4 regions of the Actinomadura sp. NPDC048394 genome follow, and region 2 is predicted to be linked to each of the others. Evidence: riboswitches for the same ligand, from Rfam matches in the RefSeq annotation. Region 2 holds a riboswitch; each other region holds the start of a gene.

Region 1 (7,006 bases), on a different contig from region 2:
GCGGCAGAACTCGAGCGCCTCCTCCAGCGACAGGACCCGCGGCGGGGTGAGGCGCTCCAGCTCGTCACCGGTGGAGGAGCGCATGTTCGTGAGCTTCTTCTCCTTGGTGATGTTGACGTCCATGTCGTCGGAGCGGGAGTTCTCCCCGACGATCATGCCCTCGTACACCTCGGTGGTCGGCCCGACGAAGAACGTGCCGCGCTCCTGCAGGTTCGTGATCGCGTACGCGGTCGCGGCGCCGGACCGGTCGGCGACCAGCGAGCCGGACGGCCGGGTGCGCAGCTCGCCGAACCAGGGCTCGTAGCCCTCGAACACGTGGTGCGCCATGCCGGTGCCGCGGGTCTCGGTCATGAACTCGGTGCGGAACCCGATCAGGCCGCGCGCCGGGACCAGGAACTCCATCCGGATCCAGCCGGTGCCGTGGTTCGTCATGTGCTCCATGCGGCCCTTGCGGACCGCCATCAGCTGCGTGACCGCGCCGAGGTGCTCCTCGGGGATGTCGACGGTGAGCCGCTCGACCGGCTCGTGCTTCTTCCCGTCGATCTCCTTGGCGACCACCTGCGGCTTGCCGACGGTCAGCTCGTAGCCCTCCCGGCGCATGTTCTCGACCAGGATCGCGAGGGCCAGCTCGCCGCGGCCCTGCACCTCCCAGGCGTCCGGGCGCTCGGTCGGCAGCACCCTGATCGACACGTTGCCGACCAGCTCCCGGTCGAGGCGGTCCTTGACCATCCGGGCGGTGACCTTGGTGCCCTTCTCCCGGCCCGCCATCGGGCCGGTGTTGGTGCCGATCGTCATGGAGATCGCCGGCTCGTCCACCGTGATCAGCGGCAGCGGGCGCGGGTCGTCGGGGTCGGCGATGGTGTCGCCGATCATGATCTCCGGTATGCCGGCGATCGCGATGATGTCGCCCGGGCCCGCCTCGTCGGCGGGCTTGCGGGTCAGCGCCTCGGTCATCAGCAGCTCGGTGATCTTCACCTTCTCGATGCTGCCGTCGTGCCGGCACCACGCGACCTGCTGGCCCTTCTTGATCGTCCCGGCGTGCACCCGGCACAGCGCGATCCGGCCCAGGTAGCTGGACGCGTCCAGGTTCGTCACGTGCGCCTGCAGCGGCGCGTCCGGGTCGAACGACGGCGCCGGGATCGTCTCGGTGATGACCTTGAACAGCGGCTCCAGGTCCTCGCTGTCGGGCATGGCGCCGTCGGCGGGCTTGTCCAGCGACGCGCGGCCCGCGCGGCCCGAGGCGTACACGATCGGGAAGTCGATCTGGTCCTCGGCGGCGTCGAGGTCCATGAACAGCTCGTACGTCTCGTCCACGACCTCGTCGATGCGGGCGTCGGGCCGGTCGGTCTTGTTCACGACGAGGATCACCGGCAGCTTCGCCTCGAGCGCCTTGCGCAGCACGAACCGGGTCTGCGGCAGCGGCCCCTCGCTGGCGTCCACCAGCAGGACGACGCCGTCCACCATGGACAGGCCGCGCTCGACCTCGCCGCCGAAGTCGGCGTGGCCGGGCGTGTCGATGATGTTGATCGTCAGGCCGTTGTGCCGGACGGCCGTGTTCTTCGCGAGAATGGTGATGCCCTTCTCGCGCTCCAGGTCGTTGGAGTCCATGACGCGGTCGTCGACGTCCTGGTTCTCGCGGAAGGCACCGGACTGCCAGAGCATGGCGTCGACCAGCGTCGTCTTGCCGTGGTCGACATGGGCGACGATCGCGACGTTCCGGAGGTCGTCGCGCGTGGAGATGGGCATGCGGGCTCGCCTTGCGTGAGAGTTCGGGAGTCGCCGCAGACGCGCGGCTGCCACCATTCTACTTGGCGCTCGGCACCGCCCGCTCAGAGCCGCCCGTTCCCCGCCGCACGGCCCCCTCGTCCCCTGCCTCACACCGGCCCCGATTGGCCATCTTTGCCCATCCTTTGTAATCTTCCCGAGATCCGGTCGTCCGGAGCCCCACCCCCCGGGGCTGCGATCGGACCGCCGAATCCCCCGCGGCACCCACCCGCGGGCGAACCGGGGACCCATCCCCCTGGGGTGAATCGACGCACGTCGTAGGGCGACTCCTGGCCCGAACCCGTCAGCTAACCCGGTAGGCGAGCGAGGAGAGGAGAGCACCGGCTTGGCACCGGACCCCCGTTCCCGGCGGCGCGTCGCGCCGGCCGCGACCACCGCCGCAGTGCTGATCATCGGCCTCGGCACCACCGCGCCCGTCGCCGCGCACGCCGCGACCCCCTTCGGCCCCGCCGCCGCTCCGCAGGCGTCCGGCACGCCCAGCCCCCTCCCCACCACGGAGAAGGGGCTGAAGCAGAGCCTCAAGGAGCTGAACGACGAGGCCGAGACGCTGACCGAGCAGTTCAACAAGACCCGCGTCGACCTCGGCCGCGCCGTCAAGGCCGAGAAGTCCGCCACCGCGTACGCGCAGCGGCTGCTCCAGCAGACCGAGCCCGCCCGCCAGCGGCTCGCGCAGCTCGCCGCCGCCAACTACATGAGCGGCGGGCCCGACGCGATCTTCAGCTCCGGCGGCAGCGCCGACAGCCTCTCCGACTCGGCTTACCTCCAGCAGAACCAGGCCACCACCGTCCTCGCGCTGCAGAAGCAGGTCGACCAGGCCGAGGCCGCGCAGCGCGCCGCGCAGGAGCGCACCGAGCAGGTCAAGCAGGCCCAGGCCAAGGTGGTGGCCGCCCGCAAGGCCGCCAAGGCCAAGGTGAGCGAGGTCATGAAGCGCCTCGACAAGCTCACCACCACCCACACCACCGACCCCAAGTCGGGCCTCACCGCCACGATCAAGGGCTCGGACCTGCCCGCGAAGATGGCCCGCAAGGCCCTCACCAAGCTCGGCAGCCCGTACGTCTGGGGCGCCGCCGGCCCGAGCTCCTTCGACTGCTCCGGCCTCGTCGTGTGGGCGTACGCCCAGGTCGGCAAGCCCGGCCTGCCGCACTACACCGGCGATCTCTACCAGCTCGGCACCAAGGTGGACCGCTCCTCGCTGCGCGCCGGCGACCTGGTCTACTTCGGCAGCAACCTCCACCACATGGGCATCTACGTCGGCGACGGCAAGTTCCTGCAGGCCCCCCAGACGGGCGACGTGGTGAAGATCTCCAAGCTCTCCACCCGCTCCGACTACGCGGGCGCGAACCGGATCTCCTAGCCCCCGCCGGCGCGGGATCCCCGCGCCGGGAGGGCCGCCGTCAGCGGAGGTCGGCTTCCAGCTCGGCGATGACGGGACGGTCGCCGGGGAGCCACGCGACGTCGTACAGGTCGTCGCGGGCGAGCCAGCGCAGGGCCAGGTGTTCCAGGGCCCGCGGCTCGCCCTCGACGATCTCGGCGGTCCAGACGCGCAGCAGCGCGCGCTCGCTCAGCCGCCAGTCGCCGCCGACGCGGCGGACCGGGCGGATCTTGATCGCGAGCTCCTCGTGGCACTCGCGGACCACGGCGTCCTCGTCGGACTCGCCCGGGTCCACCTTGCCGCCCGGCAGCTCCCAGCCACCGGCCATGTGCGGCGGCTCGGCCCGCTGCGCGGCGAGCAGCCGCCCGTCCCGGATGATCGCGGCGCCCACGACGACCAGATCGGCGATGGTGACCAGCCCCTTCCAGAGTCCCTATCCGTCTGAGACGGCCGCCCGGGGCCGGACGGTTCCGGCGCGGACCGTCTCGACCTGACGGGTCGCCTCCTCGACGATCCTCTCAAGGTGGTCGCCGTGGGCGCCGCGCCAGTACACCTGGCCGCAGCCGGCGCACCGGCCGTAGACGTCGTAGCTGCGGCGGGTGCCGGCCTCCAGGTCGCGCTCGATCTCCTCCTTGTCGACGGGGACGAGGACGCCGTTGCAGGCGGTGCAGCGCGTCCAGGGGCTGAGGACGGGCGCGAAGCGGTCCAGGAGGTCGCGGAGCTGGTCGTCGGGCCGGGACCCGCGGACGTAGGCGCCGAACCAGAGCGCGCGGCGGCGCAGCAGCCCGCGGTCCTGGGTGAGCAGGACGCGGCGCTCGGCGTTCGCCTGGACGACCAGGGACGGGTCGTCCATGTCGTTGTGGTAGGCGGTGTCGAGGCCGAGCAGCCGCATCCGGCGCGCGAGCGTGCCCAGGTGGACGTCGAGGAGGAAGCGCGGCGCGTCCTGACCCGGCTCCAGCGGGACGGGCTGGGGGCGGGAGACGGGCTCCACCTCCACCTCGTCGCCGGCCGCGGGGCGGGCGGACGGCTCCACGGTCTCGCCGCGGACGGCCAGCCGGCCGATCTCGGGGAGCGGGACTCCGAGCGACTCCACGATGTGCCCGAGCGTGGACGTCCCGTCCCACGGCACCCGGCTCACCGGTTCGCGGCGGGTGGCGGGCAGGAACATCAGCAGGTCGTCGGCGATGCGGACGCGTATCTCGGACTCCACGCCGCCAGCATGCCACGCGCCTGCGACGATCCCCGCCCGATTATTCGCCGGTGATGCGGGCCGCCGCGCCCCGCAGCGTGTCCAGCAGGGACGGGACGTCGTGGCCCCGCAGCACTCCCCCGCGCTTGATCACCCGGCCGCCGACCAGGACCGTGTCGACGTGCCGCGTCTCGGCGGACAGGACGACGGCCGCGATCGGGTCGTGCGCCGCCGCCATGCCGAGGGTGTCGGTGCGCAGGACGATCAGGTCGGCCTGCTTGCCGGGGGTGAGGGACCCGGTGACGCCGGCGAGCCCGGCCGTCTCGGCGCCGCCGAGGGTCGCGGCGCGGAGGGCCTCGGCGGTGGTGAACCAGGCGCCGTCGCCGTCCGGGCGGGCGCGTTCGAGGAAGTACGCCGCGCGCATGACGCCGAACATGTCGCCGGGCCCGCTGGCGACGGTGTCGCAGCCGAGGCCGGTGGGGACGCCCGCGGCGTGCGAGCGGCCGGTGGCCGGGTCGCCGATGCCGAGCGCCGCCTCCACGCCGGGGGTGGCGGAGACGGTGCCGCCGTTGGCGGCGATCCTCTTGAAGTCGTCGCCGGTGTAGAAGTTGGCGTGCACGTACATGGCGGGATGGCCGATCAGGCCGTTGTCCTCGAGGAACGCCAGTCCGCGCGCCGCGCTCTCGGCGCCGTGTCCGCCCATGTGGACGGTGACCGGCAGATCGAGGTCGCGGGCCAGCCGCCATTCGGCGAGCGCGCGTTCCTCACCGGCGATTTCTGAGCCGAGCGCCGCCATCCACATCGAGATGTTCCCGGGCGGCGCGTCGAAGTACTCGCGGCGGACCCGGGTCGTCTCGGCGGCGAGCGCGGTGAGGTCGTCGCCACCGCCGTAGCAGTAGCCGAACACGGCGCGGATGCCGGACGCGCGGAGCGCCGCGATGTCGGCGTCGGTGTGGTCGGGGCTGAACATGATGTGCGACCAGTCGACGACGGTCGTGATGCCGGAGTCGAGGCATTCCAGCGCGCCGGCGAGGGTGCCGCTGTACACGTCGTCGGGCCGGTAGCGGGGCGCCAGCTCGCCGAGGACGCGCTGCAGGTAGACGGGCAGCGTGCTGTCGGGGAGGGTGGCGCGGATCGCGGTCTGCCAGGTGTGCCGGTGCGTGTCGACGAAGCCGGGCATCACGATGCGGCCCGCCGCGTCCAGGATCTCGGCGCCCGCGGGCGGGACGAGGTCGGGGCCGACGGCGGCGATCCGGCCGTCCTCGACGAGGACGTCCGCGCGTCCGAGGACCCTGGGCGCGGGCGCCGTGTCGATGACCGTGCCGTTGCGGAGGAGAAGCGATGTCATGCCGTAAAGCTTAGAAAGAAGCTTTTCAGAAAGGAATACCGCGACCGGTATCCTCGGCTTGTGCGCGATGACGACGGCGGCCGCCGTGACGAGGTGGACGAGCTGGCCGCGGCCTGGCGGCGGGACGGCCTCGGCGAGGACGTCATCGCGATGCTGGAGGTCAGCAAGCGCGCGGCGCGGATCGGGGCGCTCGTTCAGCAAGCGCTGCGCGGGGAGCTGGCCGACCTCGGGCTCACCTACGCCGAGTTCGAGGTGCTGACGGTGCTGAACCGGGCCGGGAAGCCGTACCGGCTGAGGCCGAGCGAGCTGACCCGGTCGGCGTTCCTCACCTCCGGCGGCACGAGCAACGTGCTGCAGCGGCTGCAGAAGGCGGGCTACGTCGAGCGGGAGGCCAACACCGGCGATGCCCGCAGTAGGTTCGTCCAGCTCACGCCGGAAGGCCTGCGGGTCACGGCGCTGGCCTTGGACGCCTCGGCGCGCGCACACAGGGAGGCGATGGCCGGGGTACCGGCGGAGGCGGTCCGCGACGCCGCCGACGCGCTGCGCGACATCCTGCTCGTGATCGGCAAGCGGCGGTTCCGGTGACCAATCGCCCGATCCGTGCCGAATCACCGGTGACGCGCTCGGCAACTTCCCCTGAATTGACGGGATCGACCGTGACGCGGCGAACCGTCCGGGCGACACTCGCCCCATGACGACCCCCCGCCACCGGCTCCGCCGCGCGCTCCTGCCGGCCGTCCTGCTCGTCGCAGGGCTCACCGGCCCCGCGGCGCACGCCGCCACCGCCACCGCACCCGCTCCCGCCCCGTCCACCGCCGCCGTCGCCGTCGCCGACATCTGCGAGTCGACGCTCCCGTCGCAGGCCGACGACACGATCGCCCTGATCGACAAGGGCGGCCCGTTCCCGTACCCGCAGGACGGCACCGTCTTCCAGAACCGCGAAGGCCTGCTGCCGCAGGAACCCCAGGGCTACTACCACGAGTACACGGTGAAGACGCCGGGCAGCTCGACGCGCGGCGCCCGCCGCATCATCACGTCCGACGACCTCGGCCACGACGGGATGTACTGGACGCCCGACCACTACAGCACGTTCTACGACATCGACTTCGGCTGCTGAGCCCGCCGATCCGGCACCGGACGCCCCGGCCGCCCGCCGGGGCGTCCCCGGTCAGCCGCCCGGCTGCTGCTGCGCGGCCAGCTCCGCGACCTTGCCCTTGAGCTTCGGGCTGGCCAGCGGGCGCGTCACGCCCACCCAGTCGGGCCGCTTGTAGGTCTTCACGCCGATCGCGGGCACGCACGACGAGCAGCTCGC
Region 2 (7,006 bases):
CGGCGTCGATGGCGCGCAGCCGGAACGGGCTGCTCGGCCTGTCGTGCACGGGGGAGTCGGCGGGGCAGCTGGTGGGCTGGCTGAACGAGCTGGTCGGCAGCATGGACCCGCCGGCGACGGGCACCGCGATCGTGGGCCATTACCGGCCGGACCGGCGGGTCATGGAGTGGACGTGCGCCGGGCATCTGCCGCCGATCCTGGTGCGGGACGGGCACGCCGAGCCGCTGGAGGTCTATCGCGATCCGATGCTCGGCGCGCTGCCGGATTGGGAGTACACGACGATCTCCACGGAACTGCGGCCGGGGGATCTGCTGTTCCTTTACACCGATGGCCTGGTGGAGCGCCGGGACACCGATCTCGACGAGCGGATCGAGCGGCTCACCGGAATTCTGCGGGAGTCGTCGGCGGGGCCGGAACTGGCGCTGGACGAGGTCCTCGCGCGGATGGAGCACGACCGGGCGGCCGACGACACCACGATGTTCGCCCTGCACGTGGAGTGATCATCGGCAGGTCAGGACCGCTCTGAGCTGGAGTGATGTAGGACACACGGGCGTGTGTCCGGTGCCGCCCGTGTGATCTGCGCCGCCGTGCGCGCCCGCCGCGGTGAAGGGCGGCGGAGCCGGGCGCCTTTTGATCATTTTACCTTTCCCGGGTCGCGGTGCCGTGCGGGGAATCCCCTATGCCGTAAGGGTTCGCGGCGGTCCGGAGAAAGATCGGGAAGGGGTGGCGGCCGGAGGCGGTTGAAGCGGGGTTGGAACGGCGTTGAGCAGGCAAAAGATCCTTTTGCGGCTGGTTTGCTTTTCCGCAGGAGGTTGGTACCTTCTTGCACGAATCACGCAGCGCGTTCCATGCGTTGCACGCCGGCCGCTTCCATGCGCGGCCGAGGGTCGCTGAGCGGAATCCGCACGCGACGCGCGCCACACGATGCGCGCCCCCTCGAGATCAGTCGCTGAGATACATCCGAATATCCGGCACCGCGACCCGCGGTGCGAGGCCGAGTCCGTCCAGGTCCATCCGACCGGACGGAGCCGGGGACCCAAGGTTCCAGGGGTGAATCGGCGCGTCCGCGCGCCGTAGGGCTCTTCCATGCCCGAATCCGTCAGCTAACCCGGTAGGCGTCATGGGAGACAAGGAGATTCCCTGCATGACCGGTCGTTTCGATCGTCTTACCAAGAGCATCGCCCCCCGACTGAGCGCGCTGCGCCTCACCGGCGCCGCCCCCCGCGCCGCGCTCGCCCGCATGAGCCCCGAGGACCGGGCCGTGGGCGTCGCCGTGGCGGGTGTGATGGCCGGGGCGGTCGGACTCGCGATCTTCAACCCCCTGACCGGGGACACCGCGTCCGCCGAGACCCCCGCGCAGGCCGCCGCCGCGGCGCACCGCGAGAGCGCCGCGACGGGCACGTCCGAGCACACCGGGACCGAGCGCGCCGGGACCGAGCGCGCCGCCCGCAAGGCGTCCCGCACGGTCGCCGCGTCCACCGTGATCAAGCTGGCGAAGTCGCAGCTCGGCGAGGGGGAGAGCCGCAACGGCTCGACCAAGTACGCCGACTGGTACGCCTCCACCCGGCACGCCGCGGTGACCGCCCGGCGCGACGGCGGGACCGTCGGCGACTACCGGGGCGCCGAGTGGTGCGACATGTTCGTGTCGTGGCTCAGCGCGCAGACGGGCGTGAAGAACATGGGCTGGGACGCCTACACCGTCCAGCACGCCTCGTGGTTCGAGAAGACCGGCCGCTGGGGCGACATCGCCAAGCCCGGCGCGGTCGTGTTCTTCGACTGGCAGAACGGGTCCAGCGGCGGGATCGACGGCATCGACCACGTCGGCCTCGTCGTCAAGGACAACGGCAACGGAACGATCACCACGATCGAGGGCAACACCGACAACGCCGTCAAGGAGAAGGTCCGCGACAAGTCCGAAGTCGTGGGTTACGGATACCCCGACTACGCCAAGTCCTGATCATCCGTCCCGCTCGGGATGATCAATTCCTGCGGATCAGAGGCGCCCGGTCCCGAACCGGGCGCCTTTGGCGTTCCCGGGGTGGTCTGCCGTGACCTGTCGGGTAATGCTAAGCATTGACAGCTTTTGATCTGGGTTGGCCCTCGCCGCCTCCTTGATGGAAAGGAATCCCTGGCACGCCGGAGTAGCGGAAGGGGATGCCCATGCGGGTGCGCCCGGATGTGAGCGTGGTGGTGATCGCCTACAACGACGCCGCCCGGCTGCCGCGGGCGGTCGCCTCGTCCCTGGCGCAGTCGCTGGGCGGTGTCGAGACCGTGATCGTCGACGACGCGAGCACCGACGGCACCGGCGAGGCCGCCGACCGGCTCGCCGCGGCGCATCCCGGCCGGGTCCGCGCGCTGCACCTGCCGGTCAACTCCGGAGGCTGCGGCCGCCCGCGCAACGTCGGCGTCGAGCGGTCGGACGGCCGGTACGTGATGTTCCTCGACAGCGACGACCTGCTGGACCGGCACGCCTGCCTCAACCTGCTCTCCGCCGCGCAGGAGACCGGCGCCGACCTGGTCTCCGGGCTCTGCGACCGGGTCTTCCTGGACGTGCCGAAGGGCTCGAAGGACCGCGTCCGGCCCTGGTACCCGTGGCTCTACCAGCGCAGCGCCGTGTACGGGTCGCTGGAGGAGAACCCCGACCTGCTCTACGACACCCTGTCGACGAACAAGCTCTACCGCCGGGGGTTCCTCGAGGACGGCGCGCTGCGCTTCGTCGAACGGCTGCACTACGAGGACCTGCTGTTCAGCGCGGAGGCGTACATGGCCGCCGCGCGCACGGCCCTGATCCCGCACCGGGTCTACAACTGGCTGGTCCGGGACCGGCAGGTGATGCCGTCGATCTCCAACCGCCGTGACGAGCTGGCCAACTTCGCCGACCGGCTGGAGATCCACCGGCGCATCGACATGCTGTTCGAGCTGCGCGGCGCGGACGGGCTGAAGCGCGCGAAGGACGCCAAGTTCGTCAACCACGACCTGCTGCTGTACCTGCGCGAGCTGCGGGACCGCGACCCGGTGCACCGGGCCCGGTTCCTGGACCTCGCGGCCGGCTACCTGGCCGGGCTGGACCCGGTGGTGTTCGAGACGGCCAACCCGCTCGCCGCGATCGCCGCGTTCCTGGTCAAGGAGGGCGACCGGGACGGGGCGCTGGCGGCCGCCGAGTACCTGCCGGGCGGGCGGTCGGACCTGCGGGCCCGGCTGGCGGAGCGGGACGGCCGGATCTTCTGGGGCGGCGGCCCGCCGCGCGGGGACCTCGGCCGCCGCGTCCTGGACGTCACCGACTTCGGCTTCCACATGTGCCCGCTCACGGAGCTGCGGCCGGCCGCCGTCGTGACCCGGCTGGAGATGCGCGGCGGCCGCGCCCGCATGGCCGGGCACGTGCTGAACCCGCTCGACCGGATCCCGCGCGGCGCTTCGCTGTCGGCCTCCCTGGAGTTCCGCGACCGGCGGCGCGACGCCCGCCGCGCCCGGGTGCCCGCCGAGATCGTCCACGAGGGCGGCCGGCTGGAGTGGCGCGCCGAGTTCGACCCGCGCGCCCGCGTCCGGCCGATCGGGTTCGTCGACCCGGTGTGGGACGTGCGGCTGCGCGTGAAGGTGGACGGCGAGGAGATCGTCACCCGGCCGGGCGAGTCCGCCGGAACGGGCGCCGCGGGCGGGCCTGACCTGCGCGGCGTCGGGCTGCCCGTCCGGCCGAGGCTGACGCGTCTCGCGGGCGACGTGCTCCGGTCGTACGTCACCGAGGGCGGCCACCTGGCGTTCGCCCTCGCGACCGACGACCCGCGGACGCGGCGCGCCGCCACCGCGGTCGCCCGGGTCGCGGGAAGCCCGCCGGCGCGGACGGGCTGGCGGCGCGCGCGGCGGCTGGAGCGCTCCATGCGCCGCACGCTGGCGTCCGGCAGGACGAAGGCCGCGGTGTTCAACCGGGTCCTGACCCGGCTTCCGGTCCGCAGGGGCCTCGCGGTGTTCGAGAGCCATCTCGGGCTGCACTACTCCGACAACCCGAAGTACATCTACCGCGAGCTGCGCCGCTCGGACCGCCCGGTCGAGGCGGTGTGGTCGTACGCGTCGTCGGCGAAGGGCTTCCCGTCCGACGCGAAGCTGGTGAAGCGGGGCTCGTGGCGCTACCACCTCGCGCTCGCGCGGGCCGAGTTCTGGATCGACAACCAGGGCTATCCGGAGGGCCTGTGCAAGCGCCCCGAGACCACGTACATCCAGACCTGGCACGGGTCGGCGTACAAGCTGATGGGGCTCGACCAGCCGCTGATGAAGAGCGGGCCCGCGTCCGACCGGACGAAGCTCGCGCGGATGGTCGACCGCTTCGACTGCTTCCTCATCCGCTCCGGGCACGACGCGGACACCCTCGCCAAGGGGCTCGGCGTCCGGGCGGAGCTGCTGCCCGCCGGGTACCCGCGCAACGACCCGCTGGTCAACGGCGTGGACGGGGACCCGGAACTGGCCGCCGAGGTCGCCGCCCTGCGCCGCTCGCTCCGGCTGGACGACGGGCGCCGCGCCGTCCTCTACGCGCCGACCTTCAAGACGGGGCCGAAGGGCAGGCCGGTGAAGCTGATGGAACCGCCCGTGGACCCGGCGCGGTTCGCCCGCGAGCTCGGGGACGAGATCGTCCTGCTCGTCCGCCCGCACTACCTGTGCCGGGCGAACCTGCCGCCGTCGGCGGCGCGGGCCATGCGGGACGTCGGGGACGTCGCGGACGCGACCCTGCTGCTCCTGCTCGCCGACGCGCTCGTCACCGACCACTCGTCGATCATGTTCGACTACGCGCTGCTGGACCGGCCGATCGTGCTGCACCTGCCGGCGGACGGCGAGCACGACACCGGCTACTTCGACCTGGAGGAGCACGCGCCCGGCCCGGTCACCCGGACCGAGGACGAGCTGGTCGCCGCGCTCGCGGACCTGGACGCCGCCGGGTCCGCGCACGCGGCGCGGCGCCGCGCGTTCGCCGCGCGGTTCGGGGAGCACGACCGCGGCACCGCCGCGCGCACCGTCGTGGACCGTTACTTCGGAGAAAGGAGCGCCCATGGTTCCCACCGGAACCGCTGAGCACGCACCGCGCGACGTCTTCATCGTCTGCAACAACGTCGACGAGATGGGGGGCCTGCAGCGCTGGGCGCACCACATGGCGCGGATGCTGGCCGAGCGCGGCGACCGCGTCACGCTCGTCGGGATCGTCCGCGGGCCGGACCGGCACAACCACGGCCGCGACGGCTCGTACAGGGTGGAGGTCCTGCACGACACGTGGCGTCCGCCGGTGCTGGAGTGGCGGCCCGAGCGGCTGCGGGACCGGGTGAACGCGGCGGCGCGCGGGCGCGACGTGTGGCGGTCGGCCGTGCAGCGGCGCGGCGCCGCCCGCCTGACCCGGATGTTCGCGGCGGCCCGTCCGGGCGCCGTGGTGATCGTGCCGCAGGTGTGGGCGATGGAGTGGGTCCGGCGGGCCGGCACCTCCGGGCTGCGGGTGATCGGCATGAGCCACGAGTCGTACAAGGCGAGCCGCAAGTCGACCCGGTACCAGCGGGTGAAGCGGCACTTCGCGCACGTCGACCGGTTCCTCACCTTGACGCCGGAGGACGCGGACGCGTGGGCGAGGGACGGCATGACGAACGCCGACCACATCCCGAACGCGCTGCACGTCACCCCGGCCGTCTACCCGACGCTCAACCTGCCCGCGGTCGCCTGCGTGGGGCGGCTGTCCTACGAGAAGGGCGTGGACCTGCTGCTGGAGGCGTGGGAGCGGGTGCACGGGCGCCATCCGGAGTGGCGGCTGCACGTCTACGGCACCGGGCCGGACGAGGACGCGCTGCGCGAGCAGGCGGCCGCCGCCGGGCTGACCGGGTCGGTCGAGTTCCGGGGCGTCGTCGCCGACGTCGAGGAGGCGATGGTCGAGGCGTCGGTGTTCGCGCTGCCGTCCCGCGCGGAGGGGGTGCCGATGTCGGTGATGGAGGCGATGGCGTACGGGCTGCCGACGGTGGCGTTCGACTGCGCGCCGGGCGTTCGGATGCTGCTCGGCGAGCGGGGCGAGGAGACGGGCGGGCTGCTCGTGCGGCCGGGGGACACGGCCGCGTTCGCCGAGGCGCTGGAACGGCTGATCGAGGACCAGGAGCTGTGCTGCCAGCTCGGCGCCGAAGCCCGCGCGTCGGTGCAGCGCTTCCAGCCGGAGACGGTGCTGGCCCGCTGGGACCGGCTGTTCGACCTGCTGCACCGCGACCTCCCCGCGGTGCGGGAGCGCGCCGCGGGCGAGCGGTCCGCGGTGCCCGCGCCGGGGCTCGGGCAGCCCGCCGTACGGGCGGGCGAGGTGGAACCGGCCCTGGAGGCCGATTCTTTCTAACAACTGTTTGGTAGAGTGCCGGGCGTGAACGAGAACGAGTCCCCGGCGGACCGGGCGTTCCGCGCCGAGGTCCGCGGCTGGCTGGAGGCCAACCTGTCGGGCGAGTTCGCGCACGCGCGCGGGCTCGGCGGGCCCGGCCGCGAGCACGAGGCGTTCGAGGAGCGGCTGGCCTGGGAGCGGCACATGGCCGCCGCGGGCTGGACATGCGTGGGCTGGCCCGAGGAGCACGGCGGCCGCGGCGCCACCGTCCGGCAGCAGGTGATCTTCAACGAGGAGTACGCGCTCGCCGACGCCCCCGCCCGCGTCGGGCACATCGGCGAGAACCTGCTCGGCCCCACCATCATCGCGTTCGGCACCGACGAGCAGAAGGCGCGCTTCCTGCCGCCGATCGTCGCGGTCGAGGAGCTGTGGTGCCAGGGCTACTCCGAGCCCAACGCCGGCTCCGACCTCGCCAACGTGCAGACCCGCGCCGCGCTCGCCGGCGACCACTGGACGATCGACGGGCAGAAGGTCTGGACGTCCAACGCCCTCGAATCGGACTGGTGCTTCGTCGTCTGCCGCACCGAGCCCGGCTCGTCCCGCCACCACGGCCTGTCCTACCTGCTCGTCCCGATGAAGCAGGACGGCGTCGACATCCGGCCGATCGTCCAGCTCACCGGCACCTCC
Region 3 (7,006 bases), on a different contig from region 2:
TGCGGGGTCGTCGTCCTCTCCTGGCGCGGGGTGTCCACCGTCACCTTAGTGGGCGGCCCGCCCGTTCAGCGCCTGCCCTGGCGGGCTTCGGGGTCGTGGTTCGTGTAGGCGTTGTCGATCCAGCTCCGCAGGCCCTCGGCGCCGTGCGCGGGGCACGTCCAGGCGCCGTCGAGCTCGACGAGCCGGACGCCCGGCAGGTCGAGCCAGCGCAGCACGCACTCCATCTCCTCGGCGGTGGCGCCCGACGACGGCGGCGCGCCGAGCGCCACGCCGCCGGGGGCGCCGCCGGACGGCGGGAAGACCGTCTCGGCGGTGGCGATGAGGGCGTCGACGTAGGGGCGGGGGTGGGCGCGCGGCGGGACCGTTCCCGCCGCGGCGAGCCGGCCGTACCGGACGACGGACAGCTCCCAGCCGCCGTCGAAGCCGGGCCGCGCGGCGACCAGTTCGGGGAGCCGGGCGAGCGCGGCGAGGCGCTGGCCGCGGGCGGCGGCGCGGACGAACGCGGCGAGCCGGTCGCGCTGCGCGGCGGCCTCCTCGTAGCGCAGCTCGGACGCGAGCCGGTCGATGCGGACCTGCGCGGCGGCGACGACGGGCCGCACGTCCCCCTCCATGATCGCGCGGGCGGTCTCGGTGTGCACGGCGTAGGCGCCCTGCGACTCGCGGCCGTCGCAGGGCGCGCCGCAGCGGCCGAGGTCGGCGAGCGCGCAGGTGCGGGCGCGGCCGCGCTCGACGAGCCGGACGGTGAGCCGCTGCGTGCACTGGCGCAGCGGGACGGCCTCGTGCAGCGCGGCGCGGGCCTCCTCGGCCTGCCGCCGGGACGAGATGGGGCCGAGGTAGCGGGCGCCGTCGTCGCGGCACTCCCGGACGATCGACAGCCGCGGGAACGGCTCGGCGGTCAGCTTCAGCCAGATGGCCCGCTCGGGGAACTTGGAGCGCCGGTTGTAGCGGGGCTTGTGCTCGGCGATGAGCCGCAGCTCGCGGACCTCGGCCTCCAGCCCGGTGGCGCAGACGATGGTCCGGACGCGTTCGGCGAGGCCGACCATCTCGCGGACGCGCCAGCGGGTCTCCGAGCCGGTGAAGTAGCTGCGCACGCGGGAGCGCAGGTCGCCGCTCTTGCCGACGTAGAGGATCTCGCCGCCGGCGTCCTCGAACAGGTAGACGCCCGGGGCGCTCGGCACGTCGTCGGCGAGGTGGCGCTTGCGGCGCTGCTCGGGGGTGGGCGCCTTGGCGAAGCCGCGCAGCTCCTCCAGGGAGGTGACGCCGAACGAGCCGAGCCGCTCGATGAGGCCGTGCAGGACCTCGACGGTGGCGCGGGCGTCGGCGAGGGCGCGGTGCGTCGGCTCGGTGCGGGTGCGGAAGAACCGGGCGAGGGTGCCGAGCTTGCAGTTGGGGACCTCGTCCTTGCCGAGGACGCGGCGGGCGAGGTCGACGGTGTCGACGACGGGGAACGCGGGCCAGGCGTACCCCTGCGCGGCGCAGGCGGCCTTGAGGAAGCCGATGTCGAACGGCGCGTTGTGCGCGACGAGCACGCAGCCGCGGGCGAACTCCAGGAACGCGGGGAGCACGGAGTCCATCCGGGGGGCGGCGGTGACCATCGCGGTGGTGATGCCGGTCAGCGCGGTGATGAACGGCGGGATCGGGCCGCCGGGGTCGACCAGGGTGCCGAGCTCGCCGAGCTCCACGCCGCCGCGCACCTTGACCGCGCCGATCTCGGTGATGGCCGAGTCGGCCGCGGATCCGCCCGTGGTCTCCAGGTCGACCACCACGAAGGTGACCTCCGCCAGGGGGGTGCCGAGGTCGTCCAGGGTGCCCTGAACCGCCCGGATCTGCCCCTGGACCTCGTGCGCAGCCGTCATGCCGGCGACCGTAGAGGACGCCACCGACAGAAGTCCGGGCCGCTAGTGTTGGGGGCGCGCCGGCACGTCCCGCCGGGCGGGGGCCGCGGGGGACGGCTCGGGGGAGCTTGGCGCGTTCCGTCCGATCCCACGTTCGCGCTGGTTAGGGTGCGTGGTGCTCGGGAAGAGACAGCGCACCGGCGGCGCAGCCCGGAAGGAGCGGGATCATCGACAGCGGCCCCGAAGCGAGCCCCGGCGGCCCGGAGCCCGTGCGGCGACTGGCAGGGCCGCTGCCGGAGGCAGTCCGGCTGAGCGTGGTCGAGGCCGCCGCCGAGCTGATCGGCGCGCTGCCGCCGGACGAGGTGCCGGTGCCGCTGCGCCGGTTCGCCCGGTTCGAGCGGCGCAAGCGGGCGAAGCTGGCCGGGCAGCACATCGCGGCGGTGCTGGAGAAGGACGCGGAGTTCCGGGGCCGGGTGGCGGAGCCGCTGCGGGAGGCGCAGCCGGACCTGGTCGAGGCGGTCGAGAGCGGGAACGTGCCGCCGGCGGCGGACCCGGTGCGGGTGGCGGTGGTGGCCTACCTGCTGCGCCCGGACGGCTGGACGGAGCTGGTCGAGGCGGCGCGCGCTGAGCTGGAGCGGTCGGCGACGGCGTCGGAGGAGGAGGCCGCCGAGCGGCGCGTCGCGGCGCTGAAGGAGGAGCTGGCGGCGGCGCGGGCGGCGCGGGCGTCGGAGGTCGACAAGCTGCGCGCGGAGCTGCGCGACACCAAGGCGGAGGTCGCCGAGCTGCGCCGCAAGCTGCACGACGCGCGGACGCGGTACCGGGCGGCGCAGGAGCGCGCGGAGACGCTCGCGGCGGACACGGACCGGGAACTGGCGGCGGCGCGGGAGTCGTCGGCGGCGGCCGACAAGGAGCTGCGCAGGCTGCGGTCGCGGGCGGCGCAGGCGGAGGCGGCGGCGGAGGCGGCCAAGCGGGCGGCGCGCGAGGGCCGCAACGTCGACGACATGCGGCTGCGGCTGCTGCTGGACGCGCTGGTGGACGCGGCGCAGGGGGTGCGGCGGGAGCTGGCGCTGCCGTCGACGATCGCGCGGCCGGCGGACGCGGTGGGCGCGCTGGAGCCGGACCGGCTGGCGCACCGGGCGCTGCCGGGGCGGGCGCTGTCGGACAGCGACCCCCAGCTGCTGGACCGGCTGCTGACGCTGCCGCAGGTGCATCTGGTGGTGGACGGCTACAACGTGACGAAGACGGGGTACGGGGAGCTGCCGCTGTCGGACCAGCGGACGCGGCTGCTGTCGGGGCTCGGCGGGCTCGCGGCGCAGACGCGCGCGGAGGTGACGTGCGTGTTCGACGGCGCGGAGCTGGACGCGCCGGTGGCGATCTCCGCGCCGCGCGGGGTGCGGGTGCTGTTCAGCCGGCCGGGGCAGACGGCCGACGAGCTGATCGGCGAGCTGGTGCGGGCGGAGCCGGACGGCCGGGCGGTGGTGGTGGTGTCCTCCGACCGGGAGGTGGCGGACGCGGCGCGGCGCGCGAACGCGCGGCCCTGCCCGTCGACGCTGCTGCTGCGGCGGCTGGGCCGGTCATGACCCCGCCAGACTCCGACATTTCGTGAGATTCTCCGCATTCTACCGGCTTGATCATGCGCTCCGTGATCTTGCCATCACGGAATGTGGGCAAATGGTGTTGAAGTCAATCAGATAGTGACGAATTAGTTGTGACGGTTGTGGCCCATCGCTAATGTCGTCCGCTGACGTAGTGGACGAGAGGGGCGAATCGGACCGTGACCAACGATCTCATCGGGGAACCAGCGCGCTCGCGCGACCGGAGAGCCGGCTCGACGGGGATAGGGGTCACCCGCCGCCTGGCGGTCGCCGCATGCTTGACGGCGACCGCGACCTTCGCGCTTCCGCCCGTGGTGGCGAACGCCAAGCCGAAGCCCACGCACGCGCAGGCGCAGAAGAAGCTCGACCAGCTCAACGAGCTGATGGACAAGAAGGTCGAGCAGTACAACCAGAACACCGAGAAGCTGAAGGTCGCCCAGAAGAAGCTGGCCGCCGCCAAGAAGGCGTCGGCGGAGGAGCAGGCCTCCTTCGACAAGCAGCGCTCGGCGATCGCGCAGATGGCCGCGGACGCCTACAAGAACGGCGACTCCACGGACGTCACCGGGTTCGTCGGCAGCGGCGACCCGCAGGCCGTCCTGGACCAGGCCGCGGTCTTCACGCAGCTCTCCGAGCAGCGCAGCTCCCAGCTGACCCAGTTCCTGGCGACGGCGCAGCGGCTGCGCCGCGAGCAGGCGCAGGCGCAGAGCGCCTACAACGACGTCAAGACCAAGCACGACGAGCTCGCCAAGGCCAAGAAGGACCTCGACAAGAAGGTCACGGAGGCCAAGAAGCTCGTCCAGCAGACCGGCGGCGGCACCTCCAGCGGCGGTTCGGGCGGCATCGGCGGCACCTACAACGGCCCGGCCAGCGGCTCGGCCAAGAAGGCGCTCGACTTCGCCTACGCGCAGCTCGGCAAGCCGTACTCCTACGGCGCGACCGGCCCGGGCTCCTACGACTGCTCCGGCCTGACGATGCGCGCCTGGGAGGCCGCGGGCGTCAACATCACCCGCACCACCAACTCGCAGTGGGCGGCCGTCAAGCACGTGTCGCAGAGCGACCTGCAGCCCGGTGACCTGGTGTTCTTCAGCGGGCTCTCGCACGTCGGCATGTACGTCGGCGGCGGGAAGTTCATCCACGCCCCGCACACCGGCGACGTGGTGAAGATCAGCTCGCTCTCGGGCTACTACACCTCGAACTTCTACGGCGCGGGGCGTCCCTGACGATCATGTGAACGGCCCCCCGCGCGGGGCCGTTCGCACCCCGCGGCGACAACGGACCAGGGCTGACCTGGTCCGTTGTTGATTTTGGGGGGGCTTGCCTTCTGTTGGGGCTTTGGTACCTTGTCACCACCCAGGCGCCCTCCAGGCGCACTGGTCACGCGGCGCCCTCCAGACGCCGCGGCCCCCCGCGGCGCACTCCGGTGGCCGCGGACCGGGCGGCGCGCCCCACGCGTCGTCCCCCAGGGCGGCACGATCCACGCGTCGCCCCGCGGCACCGGGAGAGCGTGCCGCACCGGTCTCCTCCGAGACCCGGCCGGCCCGGCCCACCGTGCGCACGCCGACAGCGTGCATGGCGCTGAGAGCGCGCCACGCTGGTCCACACAGGGCTCCGGCCCCGGGCGGTCCCCCGGACAAGGGGCCGCCGCCATCACAACATCAGCGCCGCTCTTTCGCACGCGGGACACAGGGTCCCGCGCACGGGCCCCATGAAGCCCTCAGGATCGCAGCGGCAGCGCCGAATCCGCGCCGCCCGGCGCGGAACCGGGGACCCACCTTCACCGGAGTCCGGAGCAGTTCCGGACGGACATTCCGGTACCGGGGTGAATCGGCGCGTCTCTGCCGGCACGACCGGTGAGAGCCGCCGTAGGGCCACTTCCACGCCCGAACCCGACAGCTAACCCGGTAGGCGTCTGGAAGAAGGAGTGAACCCTGTCCACCTACCCTCAGCAGAACGCCCCGCCGCGGCCGGATGACGGGCCCGTACGGGCCTCCTAGCCGAACGGCATCAATCTCTCGGGCGCGGCCGTCCGCTGAGCGCACGGCCGCGCCCGCCCCCTTTCTTCACCTCTCCGCGGGCGCCGCAGCGGCGCCCCCTCCCGAGAGGACCCCCAACCGAACCGGCGTGCCCGCCCCCGGGCGCGCCACCGCCGAGTCCGTGCCGTGCCCGCGAGGCCGGTGACGGAGCCGGGGACCCACCCATGTCCCGTCGGGGTGAATCGGCCTGCCCGCAGGCCGTAGGGCGGCTTCCACGCCCGAACCCGTCAGCTAACCCGGTAGGCGGAATGGAAGCCAAGGAGATCCCCCCGTGGCAGGCAAGCACCGCAAGGCAAGCCCCACCCGCAGCACGACTCCCGTCACCCCCGTCCGCCGGACCCCCGCTCCCGGGGCGCCCCCCGCGCCCGGGACCGTCCCCGCCACCAGGGTGATCACCGCCCAGGTCGTCACCGAGGCCCCCGCCGGAGCCGTCCCCGCGGCCCCCGCGGGTGGCCGGCACCGCAAGAGCGGACGCACCGTCGCCTGGCGCACCACCGGCGGCGTGCTCGTCGGCGCCGCCGTCCTCGGCACCGCCGTGGCGACCGCGCAGGCGTCGGTCCTCCCGTTCGGCGGCCCCGAGCCCGCCAAGCCGGCCGCCTCGGCCGACCTGGCCATCGCCCGCGCGCCGCAGCAGCAGGCCGCCCGGGACCGGGCGCCGGCCGTGAGCGTCCCCCGGCAGGCCGCGAAGGGCGCGCCGAAGAGCGCGCCGAAGGCCGCCGCTCCGAAGGAACGTTCCAAGAAGTCCCGTCCCACCGCCGAGGCCGCCATCGAGCTCGCCCGCTCCCAGGTCGGCGCGAGCCCCGACGGCAACGGCGACACCAAGTTCGGCGACTGGTACGAGGGCACCGAGCGCGCCAAGGAGACCGTCGCCCGCGACGGCGGGTCCGTCCAGGAGTACAGCGACGCCGAATGGTGCGACATGTTCATCTCCTGGGTCGGCGACAAGCTCGGCTTCACCGACCAGATCGGCAGCGACGCCTGGACCGTCGCGCACGCCCAGTGGTTCCAGGACAACGGCCGCTGGGGCGACACCCCGAAGCCCGGCGCGATCGTCTTCTTCTCCTGGAGCGGCGGCAAGTCCAACGACGACATCCAGCACGTCGGCATGGTCATAAAGGACGAGGGCGACGGCACGATCCAGACCGTCGAGGGCAACACCGGGAACTCCGTCCAGGTCAAGGAGCGTTCGACCGACAGCGTGGTCGGCTACGGCTACCCCGACTACGCCTCGTGACGCAGGACGGCGACACGGCGCCGATGGCCCGGCATCCACGGAAGGCTCAATAGGATCGCGCGCATGGAGGACGGCCCACCGCAGGACGGCCCCGCCGAGGACGAGGGACGAGACGCCCCCGGATCCCGGCGGGGCGGTGCCGTCCCTCCACGCGGCCCGCTGGCGTGGCCCGCCGCCATGACGCGGCGCAGGGCGCTCGCGCTGGGCGCGGGCGGCGCCGCGCTGCTGGCCGCCGGCGGCGCCGGGGTCCTCGGCGCCCGGTCCGGCGGCTCCCGGGCCGCGGCCCGGACCGCCCGTCCCTCCGCGCCG
Region 4 (7,006 bases), on a different contig from region 2:
AGGCTGATCCCCAGGCTCTCCAAGGCCTTGGCAGCGACGCCCTCACCCTCGTGGATCAGACCCAGGAGGATGTGCTCGGTGCCGATGTAGTTGTGGTTGAGCATCCTGGCCTCTTCTTGGGCCAGGACGACAACCCGCCGCGCGCGGTCGGTGAACCTCTCGAACATCTCGTCGCTCCTCACAGAGCGGTTGGGCAGAGTCCGGAACGTCCGGAACTGTCCTTCCGCATGCTAGCCCGCCCCGAGGAGGCCGCCCGGTGCACTCCCACCAGGAGACGTTCCCCAGCTAAGCGCTGTTCAGTCTCATCCAACTACCGCATCGGTGCGTCATGTTCCCGCTACGCCCCAAGCGAACGGGGGCTTTCCGCAGGTCGTCCGGGGTCGCGTCCGAGGATCGCCGAATGGGGGCGAGGTCCCGGTGTACCTCACCGCGGCGGACGCGAAACCGGGCGGGCGCTACGCCACAAGCGAACGGCCCGTCTCGTGGAGGGAGACGGGCCGCCGGGGCGGGGCTGGCGGATCAGTTCGCCGCCTCGTACTGCTCGATCACGGTGGCCGGGATCCTGCCGCGCTCATTGACCTTGATGCCATTGTTCTTGGCCCAGGCGCGGATCTCGGCGCTGCGCTCGCGGCTGGACGCGCCGCGCGGGCGGCGCCGCTTGTTGACCGTGCCGGCCTTGCGCGACTTCTCCACGAACGGCAGCAGAGAATCCCGCAGCTTCTTAGCGTTGGCGCCACTCAGGTCGATCTCGTAGGAGGCGCCGTCGATCGAGAACGCTACGGTCTCGTCCGCCTCGCCACCGTCGAGGTCGTCGACGAGAAGCACCTGAACCTTCTGTGCCATGGGGACAGACCTTTCGGCTGGAGCAAACTATGCATTCGGTTGACAAAGATATACCGGGAAGTCTGCCGATGACAATTCAAGTCGCCGATGAACATCCCTTGGCGGCCGGTAACGGCTTGACCACCGGTGCGCGGAGGGCGGCGCCGGGGCGGGCCGTTGACGCGCCGTTCAATTCCGGCGGACGGTCCGGGGCGTGGATTTCGGCGTGACCGGCGTCACGGCGCACGGCGCTGACCTGGGCCGTCGAAGACGCATTGGACCAGGTATCGGGGCACTCGGGCATTCCACCGGGGGGACCTCGGGCGGAAAAGTGTCCACCGGGACCTTAACAGGGTGAGCACACCCGCACCGCTTGCCGACCTTTAGCCCTGCCGTAACGGCACTAACCAGGGCATGCGCCCGGAATGCACCGGAGACCGGCGCGGGACCGGTCCCACCGGGCCCGCGGGCCCGCCACCGGCGGATGTCGACGGATTACGGGACGGGAAGCCGGGACGAAAATCTGTTGCCGTCCGGGGCGCGGGAACTGGCCGCGGGATGGCGGAGCGTAACGCCGCCGGTACCAGTCCATCCCGAAATCTGGGGATAAGCGGCAGAATCCGCCTGCGTGCGCCGGTCCCGGCGAGACGGCGTCCCATCCGGACTAAGTGCGGCGGCCCAATGAACGCCGACTCCCGGCGCCCCGGAAGCACATCCCAAACCGGAGGGGCCTTCCGGCAGGAGACACATCCTCCCGGAATCCCGCCCGTAACCTGAACGTGTCCGGAACGAGCTGGCATTGGCCCGCCGAAGTCCGGGTGTCCGAAACAGCGCGAGGATCTCCGGCAAAGCCCGGCGGCCCGGGCCCGGCAAAGCCGCGCGGCCCCCGTCGCGGGCGCTCAACGCGATCAGGGGCGCGGCGTCACCGGGCACGCCGGGACGCCGCGCCGACATCTCCGAGAGCGCCGCAAACACCGGTGAATCAGGACGTGCGGCGTTTTACGACCAGGGTGCCGGCGAGCCTGTCATGGACGGCCCGGCGCTGCGTCCCCTCGTATATGAACCCGGCGTTCGCCACCCAGAACAGGCTCGCCAGAAGACCGAGAATGTGGACGGGCCGCAGCGCGATCGGCACGGAGTACACGGCGGCGCGCAGGACGGCCCGCGGGACGCTTGGGCGGCCGTACCGGCCCTCGGCCGCGCCACCGGGGGTTTCCGGGGCGCCGGCCCGCTCCGCGTCCGTGGCGGCGCCCTCAGGGCCGGACGGGTCCGGGACGACCTGGATCCCCGCGAAGCGCTTGCCGAGGGTCTGCCCCCACAGCGCGAGCTGGACGGCCTCGTACAGGAGCATGCAGCCCGCTACGGCCGGCGGTGCGATGACGTCCAGCCGGTGGCCGGACACGAATTCCTTCACCACGATGATGACGGGCAGGCCGACGATGAGGGTGTCGACGATGCGCGCCAGGAGGCGCTGCCCGGGCTCCGCGAGCGCCGAGCCCGGCTCCGGGTCCTCGTGCGGCAGAGGCTCACCGTCCGGGATGCCGTGATCGGTCCCGGACGGTTCGTCCGACCCCTGCGCGGGTGTTCGCGGAGTCGCCATCGCGGCCCTACTCCGCGTACTCGGCGTACTCGCCGTATCCGGCGCGCTCGTCGATGACGAGGGTGTCGGCGAAGCGGTCGTGCAGGGCCTGGTGCAGGGGCTGGTCCCAGATGGCCCACAGGTACGCCATGAGCGCACCCGCCCAGACCAGCAGCATCCCGTAGGCGAAGTACTGCCACACCATCACGGCGAGGACGAGGAAGAAGAAGACGCCGATCTGGTAGCCCACGTGGGTGATGGCGGCCCGCCATACGGCCTGCGTCGTCGTCAGCTGGTTCCCCGCCGGACGCGCCTGGACGACGCCGATGCCCATGAAGCGCTTGCCGAACGTCCGGCCCCACATGGACAGCTGTACGGCCTCATAGATGAAAGGCAGGACCGACAGGACGGCGAACAGCGTGAAGATGATGGGCCAGTTCCAGATGCCGCCGTCGTCCTCGGTCTTGCTGCCGGGCTTCCCGAGCCCGAACGCGCCGACCGTGATGGGAAGGACGAGCGCGAAGCCGAAGGCCGCCACGAGCGCGTTGTCGATGATGCGGGCCCCAGCACGCCGCAGGATCGGCGCCAGCGGCATGTCACCGCCCTGGGAACCGCCGTACTGGTCGTAGGCGGGCTCATAGGACTCGTACGAGGGCTGCCCCCACTGGTCCTGCTGGGGTTCCTGCCACTGCTGTTGCGGCTGTTGCTGTTGCTGCCATTGCGGTTGCTGCTGCCATTGCTGCTGCTGTGGCTGCTGCTGCCACTGCTGGGCGGGCGGCTGAGCCTGACCTTGCCGCCCGGGCTGCTGCCTTTGCGGGGGACCCTGGTAGGGGGGCGGCGGTCCGTACGAACCCTGCCCCTGCGACGGCTGATAGGGCCGCCCGCGGTTGGGGGAATCGCTCATGTGGGGTCAGTCCTCCAGGCGAAGCAACATCCGTGTGTTGCCCAACGTATTGGGCTTGACCCTGTCGAGGTCCAAGAACTCTGCCACGCCGTCGTCGTAAGAGCGGAGGAGTTCCTCGTACACCTCTGGCGCCACCGGAGTACCGAGGATCTGCTGGAAGCCGTGCCGTGCGAAGAACTCCACTTCGAAGGTAAGGCAGAAAACCCGCCGGACGCCGAGTTCCCGCGCGGTCTCCAGGAGCCGGGCGACGATGCGGTGCCCGATCCCGCGCCCGCCGTACCCCTTGTCGACGGCGACCGACCGGACCTCCGCCAGGTCCTCCCACATCACGTGGAGCGCCCCGCAGGCCACGATGGGCCCGGGCTCCCCCGGCAGGGCGCCCTGGACGTCCTCGGCGACCCAGAACTCCTGCACGTCCTCGTACAGCTTCACCGTCGACTTCTTGAGCAGGCGTCGCCCCGACCCGGCGTACAGATCGACCAGCCTGCGGATCCCCTGAACGTCGGCGGTGCGGGCACGCCTGATCACGACTTCCACAAACAGGCGAGATTACCGAACGCCCCGCACACCCACGGCCACCGGCGGCCGTGCCCGCGCAGGTCGGGAGGCCGCCCGGGGCGCGGCCACCGGCGGCCGGGGGCCGTCCTCCAGCGGCGGCCAGGGCGGTCCACAACCGGCGCTTCACCCCGTACCGTCCGCCACGACCTGCGAATTCGCATGTTCTGGTTGGCATCCAATGGCGGTTCCGTTAGTGTCCCGCTCTGACGTCGGCCTTCCGCGAGGCGGAGGCCGGACCGCCGAGTCCACGGGCCGCAGCCGGCGCCCCGCGGAGCCGGGGACCCACTTTCGGAGCGTTCGGGGGCATCACCCCGAGCCGATGCCGTCTGGGGTGAATCCGCAGCCGCGCGGAGGGATCCGCGCGCCCAGCGGACGGGCTGCTCCGGCCCGAACCCGTCAGCTAACTCGGTAGGCGGACGAGGAGAGGAGATTTGGTGCGGACGGCTCGCTTCCGTGTCCGGGCGCTCACGATCGCCGGCGCGCTCGTCGCCCTTTCCATCACGCCCCACGTGGTGGTCCCGCATTCGCTCCCGATGGCGCACGCCGACCCCGACCCGTCGGCCAAGGAGCTGAAGGACCAGGCGTTCAAGCTGGCGGACCAGCTGGAGAAGCTGACCGAGCAGTACAACGGCCTGAAGGTGAAGCTGGAGCAGTCGCAGCGGGCGGCCAAGGTCGCCGCCGGCAACGCCGCGCGCCAGCAGAAGTCCCTGGAGGGGCTGCGGGAGAAGGTCGGCAGCCTGGCCGCCACGAGCTACATGCAGGGCGGCACCGACCCCACGGTCTCGTTCATCTCCGCGCAGGACCCGCAGGTCGTCCTCGACCGGGCCGCCACGCTCAACTACTTCGCCACGCAGGACAGCACGCAGGTCCTCGGGCTCATGCAGGCGATGCAGTCCGCCCAGCGCGCGCGCAAGTCCGCCGAGGAGCGCGCCCAGCAGGTCACCCAGCTGAAGGTTCAGCTCACCGCGCAGAAGAAGAAGGTCACCTCGGCCTACGAGAAGGTCCGCGGCAAGGCCGTCAAGAAGGACCCGACCCTGCTGGCGAAGCTGCCCGTCATCGGCGACGGCAAGGCCGCGCAGGCGCTGCGGTACGCGATGAGCAAGCTCGGCAGCCCGTACGTGTGGGGCGCCGCCGGTCCGAGCACGTTCGACTGCTCGGGGCTGACGATGTGGGCCTACAAGCAGGTCGGCATCAACCTGCCGCACTACACCGGCAGCCAGTGGAACGCCGGGACCCACGTCCCGGAGAGCCAGATGCAGCCGGGCGACCTGATCTTCTTCTACTCCGACCTGCACCACATGGGGATGTACGTCGGCGGCGGCAAGATGATCCACGCCCCGCACACGGGCGACGTCGTCCGCATCGCGTCCCTTTCCGGCCGCCCCATCGCCGGCGTGGTCCGCGTCGCGTAGACGACGCACTCCGATCGGGGCGCCGGGCGCACGGCTATAGAGCGATATGAACTACGTCCGCGGCGGCGCTTTCGCCTTGCAGGGACCTACCTGCCAGGGGTGGTGCGCCGCCGCTGCGGGGTCGGACGAGTTCGCATCGCTGGACGTGCTTCCGGTCGGGCTGGTTTCCGGGTGATGACGCCCGCCGTCCCCTGACGGGCGTCGTCGGGTCGCGCTAGATGAGCTGCCTTCTGGCCGCCCACACCACGGCCTCGATAGGGGTGTTGACCTCCAGCCGGTCGCAGATGTTCCGCAACCTGCGGCGCAAGGTCCGTGCGCTCAGTTCCAGCTTGCGCGCCGCCACATCAGCGGTGACACCGCTGGCGATCTGGGCGAGCAACCTGATCTCCTCGTCGCTCAGCCCGAAATCGAGTGTGGCTGTTTCCACTCCGTCCTCCCTCGTCCGTGGTTGATGACCGCGGGGATGCAGCCGTCCGCTGCACAGGCACGGGTTGGGCCTCGAACTGCATGCGTTGGGTTGCCGGGTCCGGAGCCTTCCGGACTTAGATCATCGGTTTGGGTTCCTTTTCCGTCTCGCGAGCTTGGCCGGAGGTGGCCGATGGGCCGATTGCGGGGTCGTGCGGGGGAACTCCGGGTGACGATTCACTCGTTGGCCACGTGTCAGGAGCGGGTCTAGGTCGTCGCTTCCGAACCCGTCCTTCCTCTTGGACTCACCGGATCTCGCCGCGGACGAAGATCGTGAATCGTTTCAAGCTACGCTTCGGCTCGGAACGCTAGGCGGCCGGATCCGGCCCGTCAAGCGCTGGTTAAGTGCTATCTGTGCCCGAATGGTCGCAATGCGTGACCGGGTTTTCGGGGATTGACACGGGAAAGCCCAACTACCTGGGAAAACACCACCGGGGCGGACGAGGAGCGACTTGCCACAGACCAGTATTCGCGAGGTCGCGAGGCGTGCCGGGGTCTCGGTTGGGACCGTTTCGAATGTCCTAAACCGGCCAGACCTCGTGGCCGAAGCTACCCGTGACCGTGTCCGCGCGGCGATCGAGGAGCTCGGATTCGTCCGCAACGAGTCGGCGCGGCGGCTCCGCAGGGGCCCCGACCGCACCGCGGGCGAGTTCGGCGACGAGCCGCGCCGCGCGTTCGGCGTCGTCGTCGAGGACCTCGCCAACCCGTACGCGGCCGACGTCGTGCGCGGCGCCGAGGAGGCGCTGAACGAGGCGGGCCACGACGCCCTCTGGCTGTCGAGCGACCATTCGGCCGCCAAGGAGGCCCGGTCGCTGGAACTCCTGGAGGACCAGCGCGCCGCGGGCGCGCTGATCGTCCCGGTCGGGCTGGACCGGGCGGGCATCAAGCGGCTGCGCGCGGCCGGGCTGAGCGTCGTCCTGATGGACCGGGACGTCTCCGACGCGTGCACCGTCCATGTCGACCACGTCGCCGGCGGGGAGCTGGCGGCGGCGCACCTGCTCGGCCTCGGCCGGGAGCGGATCGCGTTCGTCACCGGCGCGCCGGAGCCGCAGCCCTGCGTCGAGCGCCGCGACGGCGCGGCCCGGACGCTCGTGGAGGCGGGCGTCGGGAAGCCGCCGGTGCTCGTGCAGGACGCGCTGAGCCCCACCGAGGGCCGGCGGGCGGCGCGGCGCATCATGGACATGGATCCGCGGCCGGACGGCGTGTTCTGCGCGAACGACCTGCTCGCCATCGGGCTGATCAACGAGCTGACGCGGCTCGGCGCGC

Evidence for each region. A riboswitch is a leader RNA that binds a small molecule or an ion and turns the genes downstream of it on or off. The one in region 2 is predicted to bind cyclic di-AMP.
Region 1: linked by a shared signal. The riboswitch ahead of AB0C78_RS46535 (C40 family peptidase) and the one ahead of AB0C78_RS17210 (CHAP domain-containing protein) in region 2 are both predicted to bind cyclic di-AMP.
Region 3: linked by a shared signal. The riboswitch ahead of AB0C78_RS15165 (CHAP domain-containing protein) and the one ahead of AB0C78_RS17210 (CHAP domain-containing protein) in region 2 are both predicted to bind cyclic di-AMP.
Region 4: linked by a shared signal. The riboswitch ahead of AB0C78_RS20055 (NlpC/P60 family protein) and the one ahead of AB0C78_RS17210 (CHAP domain-containing protein) in region 2 are both predicted to bind cyclic di-AMP.

The regions. Positions count from the first base shown of each region.
Region 1 is NZ_JBEZJL010000112.1:224-7,229, forward strand. It holds gene typA (translational GTPase TypA) at 1-1,746, opposite strand, end outside; cyclic di-AMP (ydaO/yuaA leader) riboswitch at 1,960-2,103, shown strand; gene AB0C78_RS46535 (C40 family peptidase) at 2,111-3,139, shown strand; gene AB0C78_RS46540 ((deoxy)nucleoside triphosphate pyrophosphohydrolase) at 3,180-3,548, opposite strand; gene AB0C78_RS46545 (Mut7-C RNAse domain-containing protein) at 3,591-4,367, opposite strand; gene AB0C78_RS46550 (amidohydrolase family protein) at 4,408-5,694, opposite strand; gene AB0C78_RS46555 (MarR family transcriptional regulator) at 5,755-6,279, shown strand; gene AB0C78_RS46560 (ribonuclease domain-containing protein) at 6,386-6,811, shown strand; gene AB0C78_RS46565 (NlpC/P60 family protein) at 6,863-7,006, opposite strand, start outside.
Region 2 is NZ_JBEZJL010000021.1:65,742-72,747, reverse strand. It holds gene AB0C78_RS17215 (SpoIIE family protein phosphatase) at 1-500, shown strand, start outside; cyclic di-AMP (ydaO/yuaA leader) riboswitch at 983-1,134, shown strand; gene AB0C78_RS17210 (CHAP domain-containing protein) at 1,145-1,957, shown strand; gene AB0C78_RS17205 (CDP-glycerol glycerophosphotransferase family protein) at 2,161-5,058, shown strand; gene AB0C78_RS17200 (glycosyltransferase) at 5,036-6,340, shown strand; gene AB0C78_RS17195 (acyl-CoA dehydrogenase family protein) at 6,365-7,006, shown strand, end outside.
Region 3 is NZ_JBEZJL010000018.1:82,567-89,572, forward strand. It holds gene AB0C78_RS15145 (rhomboid family intramembrane serine protease) at 1-1, opposite strand, end outside; gene AB0C78_RS15150 (DEDD exonuclease domain-containing protein) at 66-1,856, opposite strand; gene AB0C78_RS15155 (NYN domain-containing protein) at 2,105-3,415, shown strand; gene AB0C78_RS15160 (C40 family peptidase) at 3,709-4,650, shown strand; cyclic di-AMP (ydaO/yuaA leader) riboswitch at 5,153-5,353, shown strand; cyclic di-AMP (ydaO/yuaA leader) riboswitch at 5,585-5,723, shown strand; gene AB0C78_RS15165 (CHAP domain-containing protein) at 5,735-6,697, shown strand; gene AB0C78_RS15170 (hypothetical protein) at 6,761-7,006, shown strand, end outside.
Region 4 is NZ_JBEZJL010000025.1:99,815-106,820, reverse strand. It holds gene AB0C78_RS20080 (ATP-dependent Clp protease ATP-binding subunit) at 1-167, opposite strand, end outside; gene AB0C78_RS20075 (Lsr2 family protein) at 520-843, opposite strand; gene AB0C78_RS20070 (RDD family protein) at 1,805-2,422, opposite strand; gene AB0C78_RS20065 (RDD family protein) at 2,430-3,305, opposite strand; gene AB0C78_RS20060 (amino-acid N-acetyltransferase) at 3,312-3,848, opposite strand; cyclic di-AMP (ydaO/yuaA leader) riboswitch at 4,104-4,294, shown strand; gene AB0C78_RS20055 (NlpC/P60 family protein) at 4,298-5,275, shown strand; gene AB0C78_RS20050 (LuxR C-terminal-related transcriptional regulator) at 5,490-5,702, opposite strand; gene AB0C78_RS20045 (LacI family DNA-binding transcriptional regulator) at 6,193-7,006, shown strand, end outside.